Regions from separate parts of the Shewanella sp. CAL98-MNA-CIBAN-0140 genome, predicted to be linked through region 1. Evidence: predicted binding sites of a transcription regulator. Region 1 holds the regulator's gene; the other holds the start of a gene.

Evidence for each region. Region 1 encodes FliA, which starts transcription of late flagellar genes. Its sites were predicted from a motif close to CTAAAGNTNNNNNNNNNNNNGCCGATA; they were not measured.
Region 2: the regulator FliA is predicted to act here: its motif matches at 5,370-5,396, upstream of AAEY93_RS17680 (flagellar protein MotY).

The regions. Positions count from the first base shown of each region.
Region 1 covers NZ_JBEOPI010000050.1:12,284-20,366, reverse strand. The annotation lists gene fliR (flagellar biosynthetic protein FliR) at 1-502, shown strand, start outside; gene flhB (flagellar biosynthesis protein FlhB) at 512-1,645, shown strand; gene flhA (flagellar biosynthesis protein FlhA) at 1,780-3,879, shown strand; gene flhF (flagellar biosynthesis GTPase FlhF) at 3,909-5,294, shown strand; gene AAEY93_RS18710 (MinD/ParA family protein) at 5,299-6,180, shown strand; gene AAEY93_RS18705 (RNA polymerase sigma factor FliA) at 6,173-6,892, shown strand; gene cheY (chemotaxis response regulator CheY) at 6,937-7,320, shown strand; gene AAEY93_RS18695 (protein phosphatase CheZ) at 7,334-8,071, shown strand.
Region 2 covers NZ_JBEOPI010000043.1:2,480-10,562, forward strand. The annotation lists gene tolB (Tol-Pal system beta propeller repeat protein TolB) at 1-567, opposite strand, end outside; gene tolA (cell envelope integrity protein TolA) at 610-1,572, opposite strand; gene tolR (protein TolR) at 1,573-2,001, opposite strand; gene tolQ (protein TolQ) at 2,001-2,690, opposite strand; gene ybgC (tol-pal system-associated acyl-CoA thioesterase) at 2,680-3,081, opposite strand; gene AAEY93_RS17680 (flagellar protein MotY) at 4,467-5,336, opposite strand; gene rnt (ribonuclease T) at 5,524-6,189, shown strand; gene AAEY93_RS17690 (peroxiredoxin) at 6,330-6,935, opposite strand; gene AAEY93_RS17695 (Na+/H+ antiporter family protein) at 7,313-8,083, shown strand, end outside.

The sequences.
Region 1 (8,083 bases):
TATTGGTATGCAGACCAGTTTAGGTTTTGCTTCAATGGTTGATCCTGGTTCTGGTGCGCAAACACCCGTAGTGGGTAACTTATTTTTGTTATTGGCAACGCTTATCTTTTTGGCAGTTGACGGCCATTTATTGATGTTTCGGATGCTGGTGGCGAGTTTTGAAACCATTCCTATATCAAATCAAGGTATATCAATCGCCAATTATCGCGCCCTTGCCGATTGGGGCGGTTTCATGTTTGGCGCTGCGCTGACAATGTCAATCTCAGCTATTACTGCCTTGTTATTAATTAACTTATCCTTTGGTGTAATGACTCGCGCATCGCCGCAGTTGAATATTTTCTCTATTGGTTTCCCGGTTACCATGGTCTGTGGTTTGCTGATTTTGTGGTTAACATTGGGACCGATTATGGCGCATTTTGATGAAGTTTGGTCGGCTGCGCAGCTACTTATGTGTGATGTGCTGCAGCTTGAATGTCAACGTGATAGTTCAGTGGTATTTTAGGGGGCACAGATGGCAGAAAATGACAGTAGTCAAGAACGCGATGAAGAGCCCACCGAGAAGCGACTTGAACAAGCCCGTGAAAAAGGCCAAGTCGCCCGTTCTAAAGAATTAGGTACCGCAGCAGTATTATTGGCCGCATCGGTTGGATTTTCGATGACAGGGCCGGCTATTGCCAAAGGTCTCCATACCATAATGAAACAACTATTTACCATGGAACGCGACCAAATTTTTGATACCAACTCCATGTTTCGTGTATGGGGCGTCGTGGGGAACGAGCTTGCTGGGCCGTTAATTAGCTTTATTGCTTTACTGGCATTTGTGGCTTTTTTGGGCAATATTGTTTTAGGTGGGATCTCTTTTTCAGTCAAAGCCTTTATGCCTAAAGGCAGTAAGTTAAACCCCATGAACGGTTTTAAGCGTATGTTTGGTACCCAAGCATTGGTTGAACTGACTAAAGGTATTGCTAAATTTGTGGTGGTGGCATTATCCGCTTACTTCCTACTAAAATTTTATTTCATTGATATTTTGACCCTGTCTAGCGATCACCTACCTGGCAATATCTATCATTCTTTAGAGTTGCTCATTTGGATGTTTATCGTACTTTGCAGTTCGATGTTATTGATTGTTATTATAGATGTGCCATTTCAAATTTGGAATCACAAGAAACAATTAAAAATGACCAAGCAAGAAATTAAAGATGAGTATAAAGATTCTGAAGGTAAGCCTGAAGTTAAAGGCAAAATTAGACAAATGCAGCAGGAGATGGCGCAACGGCGTATGATGACCGAAGTGCCTAACGCTGATGTGATTGTGGTTAACCCAGAGCATTATGCTGTGGCGGTAAAATACGATGTAAGTCGCTCGTCTGCGCCATTTTTAATTGCCAAAGGTGTCGATGACGTTGCCTTTAGAATACGTGAAATTGCTCGCGAACATAATGTTGCTATTGTATCGGCCCCGCCATTAGCTCGTGCTATTTACCACACCACTAAGATTGATCAACAAGTGCCAGAAGGCTTATTTACCGCGGTCGCACAAGTACTTGCCTATGTATTTCAGCTTAGGCAATATCAAAAAGGTAAAGGTCGTCGTCCTAAAGCTATCCCACTTAGTCAGCCCATTCCTGATGATTTGAAGCATTAATCGCCACTCAATTCGCTTATATCGTTAAATGACTCCCTCTGTCGTAGTTTTGGCTTAGTTTTTGCTTCGTCAGTCTATTAGCGTCAAATAACAGTACATTATTTCGCAATAGACTACATGAAGGGTTGACCTCAATGGATGCAAAAGCCGCTTTCGGGCAATTTAAACAAATAAGACCGTCGACATTTAAGGGCATTGGTACGCCTTTAATCGTGCTCGCGGCGCTTGGAATGGTGGTGTTGCCCATTCCTGCTTTTTTGCTCGACATCCTATTTTCATTCAATATTGCTTTAGCTTTAGTCGTACTACTCGTTGCCATTTATACGGATAGACCTCTTGATTTTGCTGCATTTCCTACCGTATTACTGGTGGCTACGTTATTAAGGCTTGCCCTTAACGTTGCCTCTACCCGGATTGTATTGCTCGAAGGCCATAATGGTGGTGATGCCGCTGGTAAAGTGATCGAAGCGTTCGGCTCAGTGGTGATTGGGGGTAACTATGCTGTCGGTTTAGTGGTATTCCTTATTTTGATCATCATTAACTTTGCGGTAGTGACCAAAGGTGCGGGGCGTATTTCTGAGGTAAGCGCTCGCTTTACCTTAGATGCCATGCCAGGTAAGCAAATGGCCATTGATGCCGATTTAAATGCCGGTACGCTGACCCAAGAACAAGCCGGTATTCGCCGTGAAGAAGTGACCCGAGAAGCTGACTTTTATGGTGCGATGGACGGGGCGTCAAAATTTGTAAAAGGTGATGCTATCGCCGGTATTATGATCTTAGTCATCAATATCTTAGGTGGCTTTATTATTGGTATTGTGCAGCACGATCTCGATTTTTCTAGCGCCGTAGAAATTTATACGTTATTAACCATTGGTGATGGTTTAGTCGCGCAGATCCCCGGTTTATTATTATCCATTGCCGCGGCTTTATTGGTGACTCGTCAAAACGAGTCAGGCGATATGGGCCAAATGATGTTCAGTCAGATGTTTGACAGTCATAAATCATTAGCCATTGCTGCTGGGTTATTATTTGTCATGGGTGTTGTGCCTGGTATGCCTCATTTCGCGTTTTTGACTTTCGCAGCCATTACCGCAGCTGCCGCTTACTTTGTTTACAAGCGTAATGTTGACAATAAACAAGCTGCACTTACCTTAGCCACAAAAGGGCCGGTTGAGACTAAGAATAAAGAACCTAAAGAGTTAAGCTGGGACGATGTACGCCATGTTGATACCATAGGGCTTGAGGTTGGTTATCGCCTAATTCCATTAGTCGACAAGTCTCAAGGCGGTGAATTATTAGGCAGGATCAAAGGCGTACGTAAGAAATTGTCACAAGAGTTAGGTTTTTTAGTGCCAGCGGTGCATATTCGTGACAATTTGGATTTATCCCCTAATGCGTATCGCATTTCGTTAATGGGCGTGGTGGTCGGTGAGGCAGAAGTGAGACATGATTGCGAGTTAGCGATTAATCCAGGCCAAGTTTACGGTAAGCTTGATGGCATTGAAACTCGCGACCCCGCTTTTGGTTTAGAGGCGGTATGGATAACCCCAGAGCAACGTGAACAGGCACAAACATTAGGCTATACCGTCGTCGATACCGCAACGGTTGTGGCTACACATATCAGCCAATTACTCAGTAATAATGCGGCCAAGCTATTAGGATATGAAGAAGTGCAGCAGTTAATAGACATGTTGGGCAAAAATTCACCTAAATTAGTCGATGGTTTTGTTCCCGATATTATGCCGCTGGGATCTGTGGTTAAAGTGATGCAAAACCTACTTAACGAAGGGGTATCGGTACGTGATTTACGCACCATAGTGCAAACCTTGTTAGAATACGGCACTAAGAGTAATGACACCGAAGTTTTAACCGCAGCAGTGCGGATTGCGCTAAAACGTATGATAGTGCAAGAAATCTCTGGACCAGAACTTGAAATACCTGTCATTACATTGGCGCCAGAGTTGGAACAGATGTTGCATAAGTCTATGCAGGCGACCGGCGGTGAAGGTCCTAATATTGAACCGGGTCTTGCAGAGCGTATGCAACAGTCATTATTAGACGCTGCACAGAAGCAAGAAATGGTAGGGCAACCAGCCATTTTATTGACATCTGGCATGCTCAGGTCAACGCTGTCACGATTTGTTAAATACACTATTCCCAATTTACGCGTGATTTCTTACCAAGAAATACCGGACGAGAAACAAATTAGAATTGTTTCTGCTGTAGGCCAATAGTGATAACGTCAGTTTATAGAGGTGCATAAGTGAAAATTAAACGATTTTTTGCCAAAGATATGCGCGCGGCATTGGCTCAAGTAAAAGAAATGTTGGGTTCTGACGCTGTCATTATGTCGAATAAAAAAGTCACTGGCGGAATCGAGATTGTCGCTGCTGTAGATTATGACGAACCTAAAGCCGCTATCGCTTCACAAGCGCCGACCACGGGTTTTATGGATGTGAGCGAAGACAAGGTGTCTTTAGGCGCTAAACCTGCCATAAAAGCCCAATCGAAGGTCAATCCTCCTGCGGCCGCAGATTCGTTACAGGCATTACTTGAAAAACAACACAATCGCATGACACAACAAATGTCCGTGCAACAAGACGAGCCAGAGTTACCTGAATGGGCCCGCCAATTACAAGGTGCAAAGTCGGCTAAACCCGCGTCGAACTTGCCACCGCAATCCGTCTCTGACAAACCAACAAAAAATAATAAAAACCACTCAGGCGATATGGATGATCTGCGTGAAGAAATGGCTTCATTACGTAGCTTATTAACTCATCAAGTTTCATCGTTAATGAAAGACCAAAAAAAGCGGACCGATCCTGTGGGAGCAATGCTTGAAAGTAAATTGATTGCCGCAGAGTTTTCTCCGGCAGTAGCTGCTAAACTAGCGGGATTAAGCCAACATTACACCCCAGCAGATTTAGTGCGCGCATTACCGCAAAGTTTAGCCAACTTACTCGACAACCAAGGCGATGATATTGTCAAACGGGGTGGTGTTGTGGCATTTGTGGGTCCTACGGGTGTTGGTAAAACGACTTCTTTAGCTAAAATTGCCGCCCGATTTGCCGCCCATCATGGACCAGAGCAGGTCGCATTGATTACCACAGATCATTACCGTATTGGCGCCTATGAGCAATTAGCCACTTATGGCAAAATAATGGGCTGTCCGGTTAAACAAGCACATGATTTAACTGAATTAGAACAAATTCTTTATCAGTTTAGAAATCGTAAGTTAGTGTTAATTGATACGGCAGGTATGGGGCAGCGAGATATGCGTTTATATCAGCAACTAGATAATTTAACAGCCAATAGTAGAATTCCAATTAGGAGCTACTTAGTCTTGTCGGCGACCGGTCAACGTCGCGTATTGCAAGATGCGGTTGAACATTTTAAACGGATCCCATTAGCGGGTGCGATTTTAACCAAGTTAGATGAATCAATATCAATTGCAGGTGCTTTGAGCGTATTGATTCAAAATGAGTTACCATTGAGCTATGTTACTGACGGTCAACGTGTTCCTGAGGACATGAAAGTGGCTGATACCCTAGAGTTGGCTAAGCAGGCTCTGGCGGCATTAAATGAAACAGAACAACAATCGTCACAAGACACAGCGTGGTCTAATGACAACGCCTATGCATTTGAGTAAAGTTATGACACGGGATCAAGCAAGTGGTTTACGTATGATGAATCAACCAAATAACGATAAAGTTAAAGTAATTGCCGTATCCGGTGGTAAAGGCGGAGTGGGCAAAACCAGTGTGTCAATTAATACCGCCGTTGCATTAGCTGAAAAAGGCAAACGCGTATTAGTACTTGATGCCGATTTAGGGTTAGCCAACGTCGATGTCATGCTGGGGATCCGCGCTGAGAAAAATTTATCTCATGTTTTGTCCGGTGATGCCGAATTAGATGACATCATTGTGCGCGGACCCAAAGGGATCGGTATTGTTCCTGCTACGTCAGGTTCTCAAGCAATGGTTGAATTGACGCAAGCACAACATGCCGGACTGATACGTGCATTTAGTGAAATGCGTACTCAGTTCGATATTTTAATTGTTGATACTGCTGCCGGTATATCAGATATGGTGCTGAGTTTTTCTCGTGCATCACAGGATGTATTAATTGTTGTTTGCGACGAGCCGACATCGATTACCGATGCTTATGCACTGATTAAAATTTTAAGTCGCGAGCATGGTGTGTTCCACTTCAAAATTGTGGCAAATATGGTGCGTAGTTTACGAGAAGGTATGGAATTATTTGCAAAACTGAGTAAAGTGACCGATAGATTTTTAGATGTTGCTTTAGAGCTGGTTGCAACAATACCCTTTGATGAGAATTTACGTAAAGCGGTTCGTAAGCAAAAGTTAGTTGTTGAAGCGTATCCTAAATCTCCTTCAGCTATTGCTTACCATGGATTAGCCAATAAAATTATGACTTGGCCGGTGCCACAACAGCCCGGCGGCCATTTAGAATTCTTTGTTGAACGTCTTGTACAACGTAAGCCGATACAAGAAGGAAGAACGGGTGAATAAAGCCGCAGCGTATACTCAGTTCGATAACAAAACATCTATTGTTGAACAGTATGCACCGCTGGTTAAAAGAATTGCTCATCATATGCTGGCAAGATTACCAGCATCGGTGCAACTCGATGACCTATTACAAGCTGGGATGATGGGGTTGCTTGAGGCCTCATCAAAATTTGATGATAGTAAAGGGGCCAAATTTGAAACCTTTGCTGGTATCCGAATTCGTGGTGCAATGATAGATGAAATTCGCCGAGGTGACTGGGTTCCACGCTCAGTTCATCGTAATAATCGTCGTGTAGCACAAGTGATTGATGAATTAGGGCAGAAGCTTGGACGTGATGCTCATGATACTGAAATTGCAGAAAAACTTGATATGTCGCTTGATGAATACCATCACATCTTAAATGATGTTTCTGTTGGTAAAATCATCGGTATAGAAGATCTTGGTGTTGCGCAAGATGTGTTAATCACAGACAACGAATCGCCAGATGAAACCTTTGACTCGCTTGCTGAAATTCAATTTCAATCTGCATTGGTTGAAGCAATTAAGACATTGCCAGAAAGAGATGCGTTAGTGCTGTCGTTATATTATGACGAAGCATTAAATTTAAAAGAAATTGGTGCAATCCTTGAAGTTAGCGAATCGCGAGTAAGCCAGATATTAAGTCAGGCAATGCTCAGGTTAAAAGCCAAACTCAAGCATTGGACACAAGAATAATAACTTATATAGAGCGAACGAGAGTCAGCTCACCGGAGGAAACCTTGGACAAGAATATGAAGATTCTTATTGTTGACGATTTTTCAACAATGAGGCGTATCATTAAGAACTTGTTGCGAGACTTGGGATACAATAATACTCAAGAAGCAGATGATGGCTCAACAGCCCTACCAATGTTACAAAAAGGCGATTTTGATTTTGTAGTAACAGACTGGAACATGCCTGGAATGCAAGGTATTGATTTACTTAGAGCCATTCGTGCTGATGATTCGTTAAAGCATTTACCTGTATTGATGGTAACCGCTGAAGCTAAGCGTGAACAAATTATTGCTGCAGCGCAAGCTGGTGTAAATGGTTATGTAGTAAAGCCTTTCACCGCCGCTACGTTAAAAGAAAAGCTAGATAAAATCTTTGAACGACTCGCATAACCAAGGATTAGTCATGCAGGCATCAATATCGGGCTTGGTCACTCTTGAACAAGCCCAAGAACTTGTTGAATTACTTACCTCGGGTAATCAAGCAGAAGCTGATGATTACATCAGAGAGCTTGCCACGCCATTGCAGCGTGAGCTTTTTGAAGAAGTCGGTAAGTTAACTCGACAACTCCACAGTGCACTAAAAGATTTCAAAGTTGATAACCGTTTATCTGAATTAGCGAATACCGAAATACCGGATGCTAAAGAAAGGTTGAACTATGTTATCGATATGACAGAACAAGCTGCAAATAAAACCATGGATGCAGTTGAAGAATGTCTTCCTTTGGCCGATACCATCATTAGCAATATACAATCAGTGACGCCCATGTGGGATAAATTGATGCGTCGTGATATAGAATTGGGTGAATTTAAGTCACTTTGTCATGATGTTCAACAGTTTATGTCGCATAGCGAGCATGACTCTAATCGCCTTCGCGAGCTGTTAAATCAAATTTTAATGGCGCAAGATTTTCAAGATTTGACCGGTCAAATGATCCGTCGAGTGATTGATTTAGTTCGTGAAGTAGAAACTAATTTGGTTTCAATGCTAACAGTGTTTGGTGATAATGCTAGCGAATTATTGCCTACTATAAACGATAATAAAATAGAAGCAGAAGGTCCCATTATGCATGCTGAACGGCGTGAAGATGTGGTAACTGGTCAAGATGAAGTAGATGATCTGCTATCAAGTCTGGGTTTCTAATTAGGAGTCAAT
Region 2 (8,083 bases), on a different contig from region 1:
TTTTTGACCTTGTTTAACCACAACATACGCAATACGAGTTAAAAACGCACCACGGATCCCCGTGAGTTTTTCATAAACAATATCACTTATACGGTGACCATATTGTCTAAATTGGTTTGCACTGATAACGGTTTCACGACTTTCAAGCAATAACTCACTGTTATTCTGAGGCCCTTTTCCCGCTTGAAGCTGTGCTTTGACTAAATCAATCAACTCAAAACTCACTAAGTATTTATCAGCGCCATAGGGTTTAACCGTGCCAACAACAACTGCTTCAGCTTCTACATTAGCCCAGCTCTGAGCCGTAAAACCGTTTACTGAAGAAATAGTTGACTGTGGCAATGCACGCACATCAAGCGTTTTAAATGTACCACTGCGAGCCAAATCAGATGCGACCACATCAGAAATAGATTCTGGAGCAGGCCCTTGTCCTTGCCAAACAAAAGGAACTACGGCAATGGGTCTCGCGGCATCAACCCCTTCAGTAATCACAATCTCTAACGCTGCGCGCGCGGGAGTAGTTAACACTATCAATACCAGTGTTAGCCATTTAGCCAAATTTTTCATGGGACTCCTTTTACTCAATTCCATCATTAAATACCATTGATCTTAATTAAATTCCGGTGAAACAGTTAAATTAATTTCTTTTAATTGCTGATAAACAGCCGGTTCAGGCGATACGGGTAACCGTCCAGCTTTATTTATAGACGCTTTGGCCGCTCGACAAACTACCTGATCACCGTCCAACGTTTGGCTTGTAGTAACAAAGCCATCAGACGCTAAACGAATAAATACCCGGCAGCTTTTACCACGCATTGATTCATCAACTACTAAGTTACGTTGAATAGTGGCAATAATCATGGCTTTATACTTATCGACTTCTGACAACACTTGCCTATTACGCGTTTTAGAAAGCGAGTCTTGTTCTGCAGACATTGCCTCTGCCATTTCACGCTCTTGACGCGCTTTAGTGTCGGCTTCGGCTTTGCGTTTACGCTCAGCTTCTTCTTTGCGTTTACGTTCATCATCAGCTCGTTGACGTTCTTGTTGAGCTTTTTTCGCAGCAGCCTCTTCTTGCTTACGTTTTTCAGACGCTAGCTTGGCGGCATCTTCTGCAACTTTTTGTTCCTGCTCTTTCTGCTTACGCACAACTTCAGCTTTGTCTGCCCGATCTTTTTCAAGCCGTTGTTTTGCCTGAGCCGCTTTCGCCGCATCATTGGCCTTTTGAGTTTCCTGCTCTTTTTGTTTACGCTGGATCTCTAATGTCTTAATTTTGTCTTGCTCGCGTTCACGCTCGCGACGCGCTTCCAATGCTTTACGTTCTAACTCAGCTTGACGTACCTTTTCTTGATTAGCCACATCTTGTTTTTGCTTCTTTAATTGCTCAACTCTATCATTTACTTTCTGTTGATCAATCACAATAGCTTGCATGGCCGGCGCACTTGCCGCTGCAGTTTGCATTTGCTTGGGCTTATCATCAAAACTAATGCCTAGAGCAAGGATGACAATAAACCCAATATGAATACCGGCAGAAATAGAAACGGGTACGGTTAAATCTGATTTTCCAGCCACCTATTTCTCCTTCGGTGAATCAGTCATTAACCCAACGGCTGGCACACCAGCACCTTGCAAACTAATCATTAATTGAATAACGCTTTCATAAGGTATGGTGCGGTCAGCTTTGACTACCACGGGTCTTAATGGTTCAAGCTGAATTAATGCTCCGACTTCCGTAGAGACTTGCTCTATGTCCATCGCTTGAGAGTTAGAGCTACTACCAGTATTCAAAAAGTATTGCCCAGCAGCGTCAATTGATGCCACGATTGGAGGCTTACTATCAGGTGGTAACGATTCCGCATTACCCTGAGGTAATTCTACTTTAACCCCTTGCGAAACAATTGGCGCTGTCACCATAAAAATAATCAACAACACCAACATGACATCGATATAAGGTACAACGTTGATTTCTGCAATTGGACGATGACGTTTACGCTGATACATTAAACGGCTTCCTTCTCGCTATATGCTTGACGTTGCAATATGTTGGAGAATTCTTCCATAAAGTTAGCATAAGTCATTTCAATTTTATCAACTTGCGTTGTAAAACGGTTATAACCAATTACGGCTGGAATAGCAGCAAACAAACCCATTGCCGTTGCAATGAGTGCTTCAGCAATACCCGGTGCAACCATAGCTAACGTGGCATTTTCTACCGAACCCAGTGCGATAAAGGAATTCATAATTCCCCAAACGGTACCAAATAAACCAATGTATGGGCTGGTTGAACCAATTGTTGCCAATAGAGGCAAATTGTTTTCAAGTTTTTCCATTTCTCGCGACAAACTCACTCGCATTGCTCGAGATGTTCCATCCATAACGGCTTGTGGAGCTTTACTGTTTACTTTACTCAAACGAGTATATTCTTTGAAACCCGCCACAAACATGGCTTCTAAACCAGAGATAGCACTACCACGTGCAATCAATTCTTTATAAAGACGATTTAAATCAACACCAGACCAGAAAGTGTCTTCAAAACGTAATGATTTAACTCTTGCTGAAGTTAATAATTTATTGCGTTGAAGGATCACGGCCCATGAGGCAATCGATAATGCCAATAAGGTCAGCATAACTAACTTTACCAACACACTGGCTTCTAAAAACAAACCAATAAATGAAATTTCAGCGTGCACTGTCAAACTCCTGAACAATATTTAGGGGAATAGCGCGGGGACGCATACGTGATAAAGATATACACGCAACAACCACTGTCGCTTCACAATAGCAATCACCTTGATGATCAACTAGGCGCTGGTGAAATACCAACGACACTTTTTTTAATTCTATAACCTTGGATTCAACAACTAAATCCTGTTCAAACTTTGCCGCTTTACGAAAATCTATTTCTACATGTTTAACGACAAAAGCAATATCTTCTGCCAACAGTTCTGCTTGGCGGACACCCAGTGCTTTTAACCATTGGGTACGAGCTCGTTCAAAAAATTTTAAGTAATTCGAATGATACACAACACCACCCGCATCGGTATCTTCGTAATAGACTGAAATAGGCCAAACAAACATAATTTGAACATCAATTTTTAGGTTGTAAAAGTTGGCTTACTATACCGAGTACCAACACGCTTGTGAATAATGTACTAAGTGAAAAGCAGACTTTATTTTGCTCAAAATGCGCTTAAACACACGAAAAACCTCAGAAACTGTAAGAGATGAAGCTTTATTAATGTATTTTCCAAAAAAATTAACGACCTATTAAACAAAACATGGCATACAAATAAAACATTTATTGGTGACAACGGCCTAGTTCTAGCCACTTAAAAACCTAAAAAAGCCTTAAAAGCAACGCGGCCAAGGTGAACGTAAACCGCGCACTGCAACTTATCATCCCACGCCCTGTAAAATGTAAACATGAATAAAATATCATCTAATAATATTGGATGCTTACGTTGTCAGTAATCAAGTCTTCAGTGATTCAAGAAGGGAGATTATTCAGCGCGTTTATCACTGGATATGAACTTAGCCTCATAAAGACATTTTCGGAGTTTATTCTGTTTCAGATATAAGTAGCTTGATGATGTTCACCTTGGTTAAGAGCCATACTTATCAACATCAAGAAGATAAACATGCTTTATATCACAGCAAGATATATTCTATTTGTTAAATAATATTGTTTTAAAATTAACTAATCCGAATAATTATGCATTAAATGTATATAACAAACTAAAAAACCACTATATAAGCCGTTCAGCGTATAAAAACCATATTAAGATCACTAAAAAGCATTAGTTTTACTAATCATAATGCGTATTTTTTCTAGTTTGCCAGATAAGTGTATTCATTCTACTATGACCTTGTTTTCAGGACACATCTGATTTAGATGTTGAAAACCAAGAACGCCAAACTGATGTAACCCAATACTTCAGTTATCCTTAGTTCTTATGTTTGACTTCCTTCCTTAAATTTGTTGATTGCAAATTATTTAGCCCACTTGGATTAAGTGGGTCTTTTTTTGCCTTTTTTTCAGTATCTTCATAAACAAACTTATAAGCGAACAAATCAGAGCATTTCAATTCAAGCCATATTAATGGAGAAAAAATTGAGTCTTTTTAATCAATATGGAGGAAAACGAGACACGCTTGCATCGCTTTACTCGTTAGCCTCTAAAGGAGCAACAATCGTTTACAAATGACTCTTTTATATCAGTATTAGCTTGGTCTAACGAATGTTGAATGACCGCCGAGTGAGGCCTTATTGATGAGCGTTGATATAATGCCTTAGCGTGGAAAACCCGTTTATTGATTATTATTTATATCTCAATGGTATCGAGAAAAAGAGGCTACTGTGGCGGAATATACATACAACAACTGAATAAATAGATAGCTAATCTTGTTACGGGCTAAATAGGGTCAATACTGCGCTTAATAGTGCAGCTAATAATACATGAGGTGGGTTTATATCGGCTTGGTTATTTTAATCACAACTCTGCGGTTCATCTTACGTTCTTCAGCAAGGTCATTGCCAGTAACATGACGTTTTTCGCCATGCCCCTCGGTATGAATACGATCTTTAGTAATACCGCTAGCAATTAAAATATTTTTCACTGAGTCAGCCCGTTTATCTGACACCTTTTGGTTAACCAAGCGCCCACCGTAGCTGTCAGTGTAAGCATCAATAAGAACGAGTTCTACTTCAGAGTCATAAGACAAATAGCGCTGTATTTTTTGTAATTGGTGGGTAGAGAAACGCGTCAGATCGACCCCGCCTTCTTGGTAATGTAATACCGTAAAAGCAATATCATCAAAACTGTAAGGCAGCAAATTAGCTAAACAAGCGCGAAACTCACGATATTTACCGCCAAAATTAGCCGACGACAATCCCACTGCAATCTTAGCGTTGTGATTATACCAATCAGCATAGTAAAAAGTGGGTTCCATTCCTTGACTCAATTCATTCAACATCGACCAAGCGGCTTTTTTGGGTACTTCACCATTAAATTGCTTGTTATAAGTCAGTTGGGTGATTTCTTTGGAATTATGCCCAGGACGCCAACTCGGAGCTCGGCTAATTAATGTTGCCTTGGTCACCGCATCAGGCTTAAGCCACATATCTAAGGTGAAGTTTAAATTCAAATCTTTACCTGCCCTACTGGTAAACACCGCGCGACCATAATTAGGAATATCATGTTCAAGACGACACTCTATCGGATTACTCTCACCAATGCGCCATGCTGAGTTTTCGAGCGACGCCACGTAGTGCCTCAAATCAGCATTAGCCGTTGAGCAAAGACACAAACTTGCGAGAATTATCAGTTTTCGCCACATAAAAACACCCTATATACCTGATTACATACTTTCTATCGGCCACAAAGTCAGTTCCTTTAGTCAACAATCATGTTTAATCGATGATAAAAACCACAATCAAACATGACACTGAGCTTGAGTTTGCGCATAATACTCGGCCTACATCATTTGCACCGATGAATGATAGCTATTGAGGATAAAGACTGTAATGACTGATATTTGCGACGCTAACAAGTTTAAACACCGCTTTCGTGGTTATTTCCCTGTTGTTATCGATGTCGAAACTGCGGGTTTTAATGCCAATACCGATGCGTTGCTTGAAATTGCCGTCAGCTTATTAAAAATGAATAGTGATGGGGTCATTGAACTTGATAAAACCCTTCATTTTCATATTGAGCCTTTTGAGGGCGCGAACCTAGAGCCTGAATCTTTAGCTTTTAATGGTATCGATCCCACCAACCCACTTCGTGGTGCGGTAGACGAAAAAGTCGCTTTGTTAGAGATTTTTAAAGAAGTCAAAAAAGCCCAAAAAGCAGTAGATTGTCATCGCAGTATTATTGTCGCTCACAATGCCGCTTTTGACTTAGGGTTTGTGAACAAGGCCATAGAACGAAACGGTTTAAAACGATCTCCTTTTCATCCTTTTGCGAGCTTTGATACCGCAACACTTGCTGGCCTTGCTATTGGGCACACGGTATTGGCTAAAGCGTGTAAAATGGCTGGCATCGATTTCGACAACAAAGAAGCGCATTCAGCATTATATGATACCGAACGCACCGCCGAATTATTTTGCCTTATCGTCAATCGTTGGAAAGCATTAGGTGGTTGGCCATTAGCCGCTGTGGAAGAGAAGAGCGATCCAGCCAGCGAATAATGGATACTAGGTAACCTCCGCTCGAGATAACAATTGCATCTCAAGCAGGCTATATCGCCTTAGAACGGTCGATAAAATATTTATCTTACTCAATAAAAAAGCTGCCGAAGCAGCTTTTTTATTGTCTCTAATCCGCTAGATTATAGCTTGTCAGAGTTATCTCTTAAGTATGCTGCGACACCTTCTGTGCTAGCAGTCATGCCTTTTTCGCCTTTTGACCAGCCAGCAGGACAAACTTCACCGTGCTCTTCATGGAACTGAAGAGCGTCGATCATACGGATCATTTCGTCAACGTTACGGCCTAATGGTAAATCGTTAACCACTTGGTGACGAACTTGGCCTTCTTTGTCTACTAAGAAAGAACCACGGAAAGCCACGCCAGCTTCTGGATGCTCAACGTCGTATGCTTTACAAATTTCATGTTTAACGTCAGCAACTAGTGTGTATTTAACTTGGCCAATACCCCCCTTGTCTACTGGAGTGTTACGCCATGCGTTATGAGTGAACTGTGAGTCAATTGAAACACCAATCACTTCAACACCACGCTTGGTGAACTCTTCCATGCGGTGATCAAAAGCAATTAGCTCTGATGGGCATACAAAAGTAAAATCGAGTGGGTAGAAGAAAATAACCGCAGGCTTACCTTTAATTGCGGTAGCGAGGTTAAATGTGTCAACAATCTCACCAGAACCAAGAACGGCTGCTGCGGTAAAATCTGGGGCTGGACGGCCTACTAATACGCTCATTATCTATCTCCATTTAATGGCTTAAACATTCAACAACGGCAAAGCGTTCTTGCTAATTGTGATCTACTTAACAATTGACTATGCCGTTGGGACTTATATCAGAGGTATACCATACATCTAATTTAGCGGACTTATAAGTTATTTCAAATGAAAATGGGTTTACCTGCTGAAAAATAAAACATGCTGACCCACTAAATAATAACTGTCGAATATTACAAAAATGATTTGCTGACATGACCTAGGCAAACATTATCCACAACGGAAGGTAATATTGATTGAAAAATCGGCATAAATAAGTAAAAAGTCGATATACGCTGGACAAATATGCTGTAGACGGTCAAGAATAGCCGCCTCACTTACTTTTATGAAATATAATTATGAATGCGGTTGTTATCGCGGTTTGCTTAATGCTTTTTTTAAGCTTTATTCGAATTAACGTTGTGGTCTCGTTGACCATTAGTGCTGTTGTGGCGGGTTTAGTCGGTGGATTAGATATTCATCAAACGATAGCAGCCTTTAATGACGGACTCGGCGGCGGAGCTCAAATTGCATTAAGTTATGCATTGCTTGGCGCGTTTGCGGCAGCATTGTCACATTCGGGCTTAACAACGTTAATTTCCCATTCAATTATTAAAAAGCTCGGCAAAGAACCCAATAGTGGTAATACTCAAGTGGTACGTTGGTTGTTATTGGTCACAATACTGTTAATGGCTATTTCATCGCAAAATATTTTACCTATTCACATTGCCTTTATCCCGATCCTTATTCCACCATTATTACATGTCATTTCCAAGCTACATATCGACCGCCGTCTTATAGCCTGTATTCTAACGTTCGGCTTGGTCACCACTTATATGATATTACCTATCGGTTTTGGCGGAATTTTCCTCAATGACATCCTTTTAGCAAATTTGAACATTAATGGTTTAAATGCAGTCGGTGAACAAATTCCTAAGGCAATGTTATTACCTGCTATGGGCATGGTTGTTGGTCTACTCACGGCGATATTTATCAGTTACCGCAAACCTAGACAATATATTATTGAGCAACCTGTGATAAATGACAGCATTTCAACCACGATTAGCCGAAAAAGTCTGTTGATATCATTATCAGCAATAGTGGTGACTTTAGTGGTTCAATTACAAACT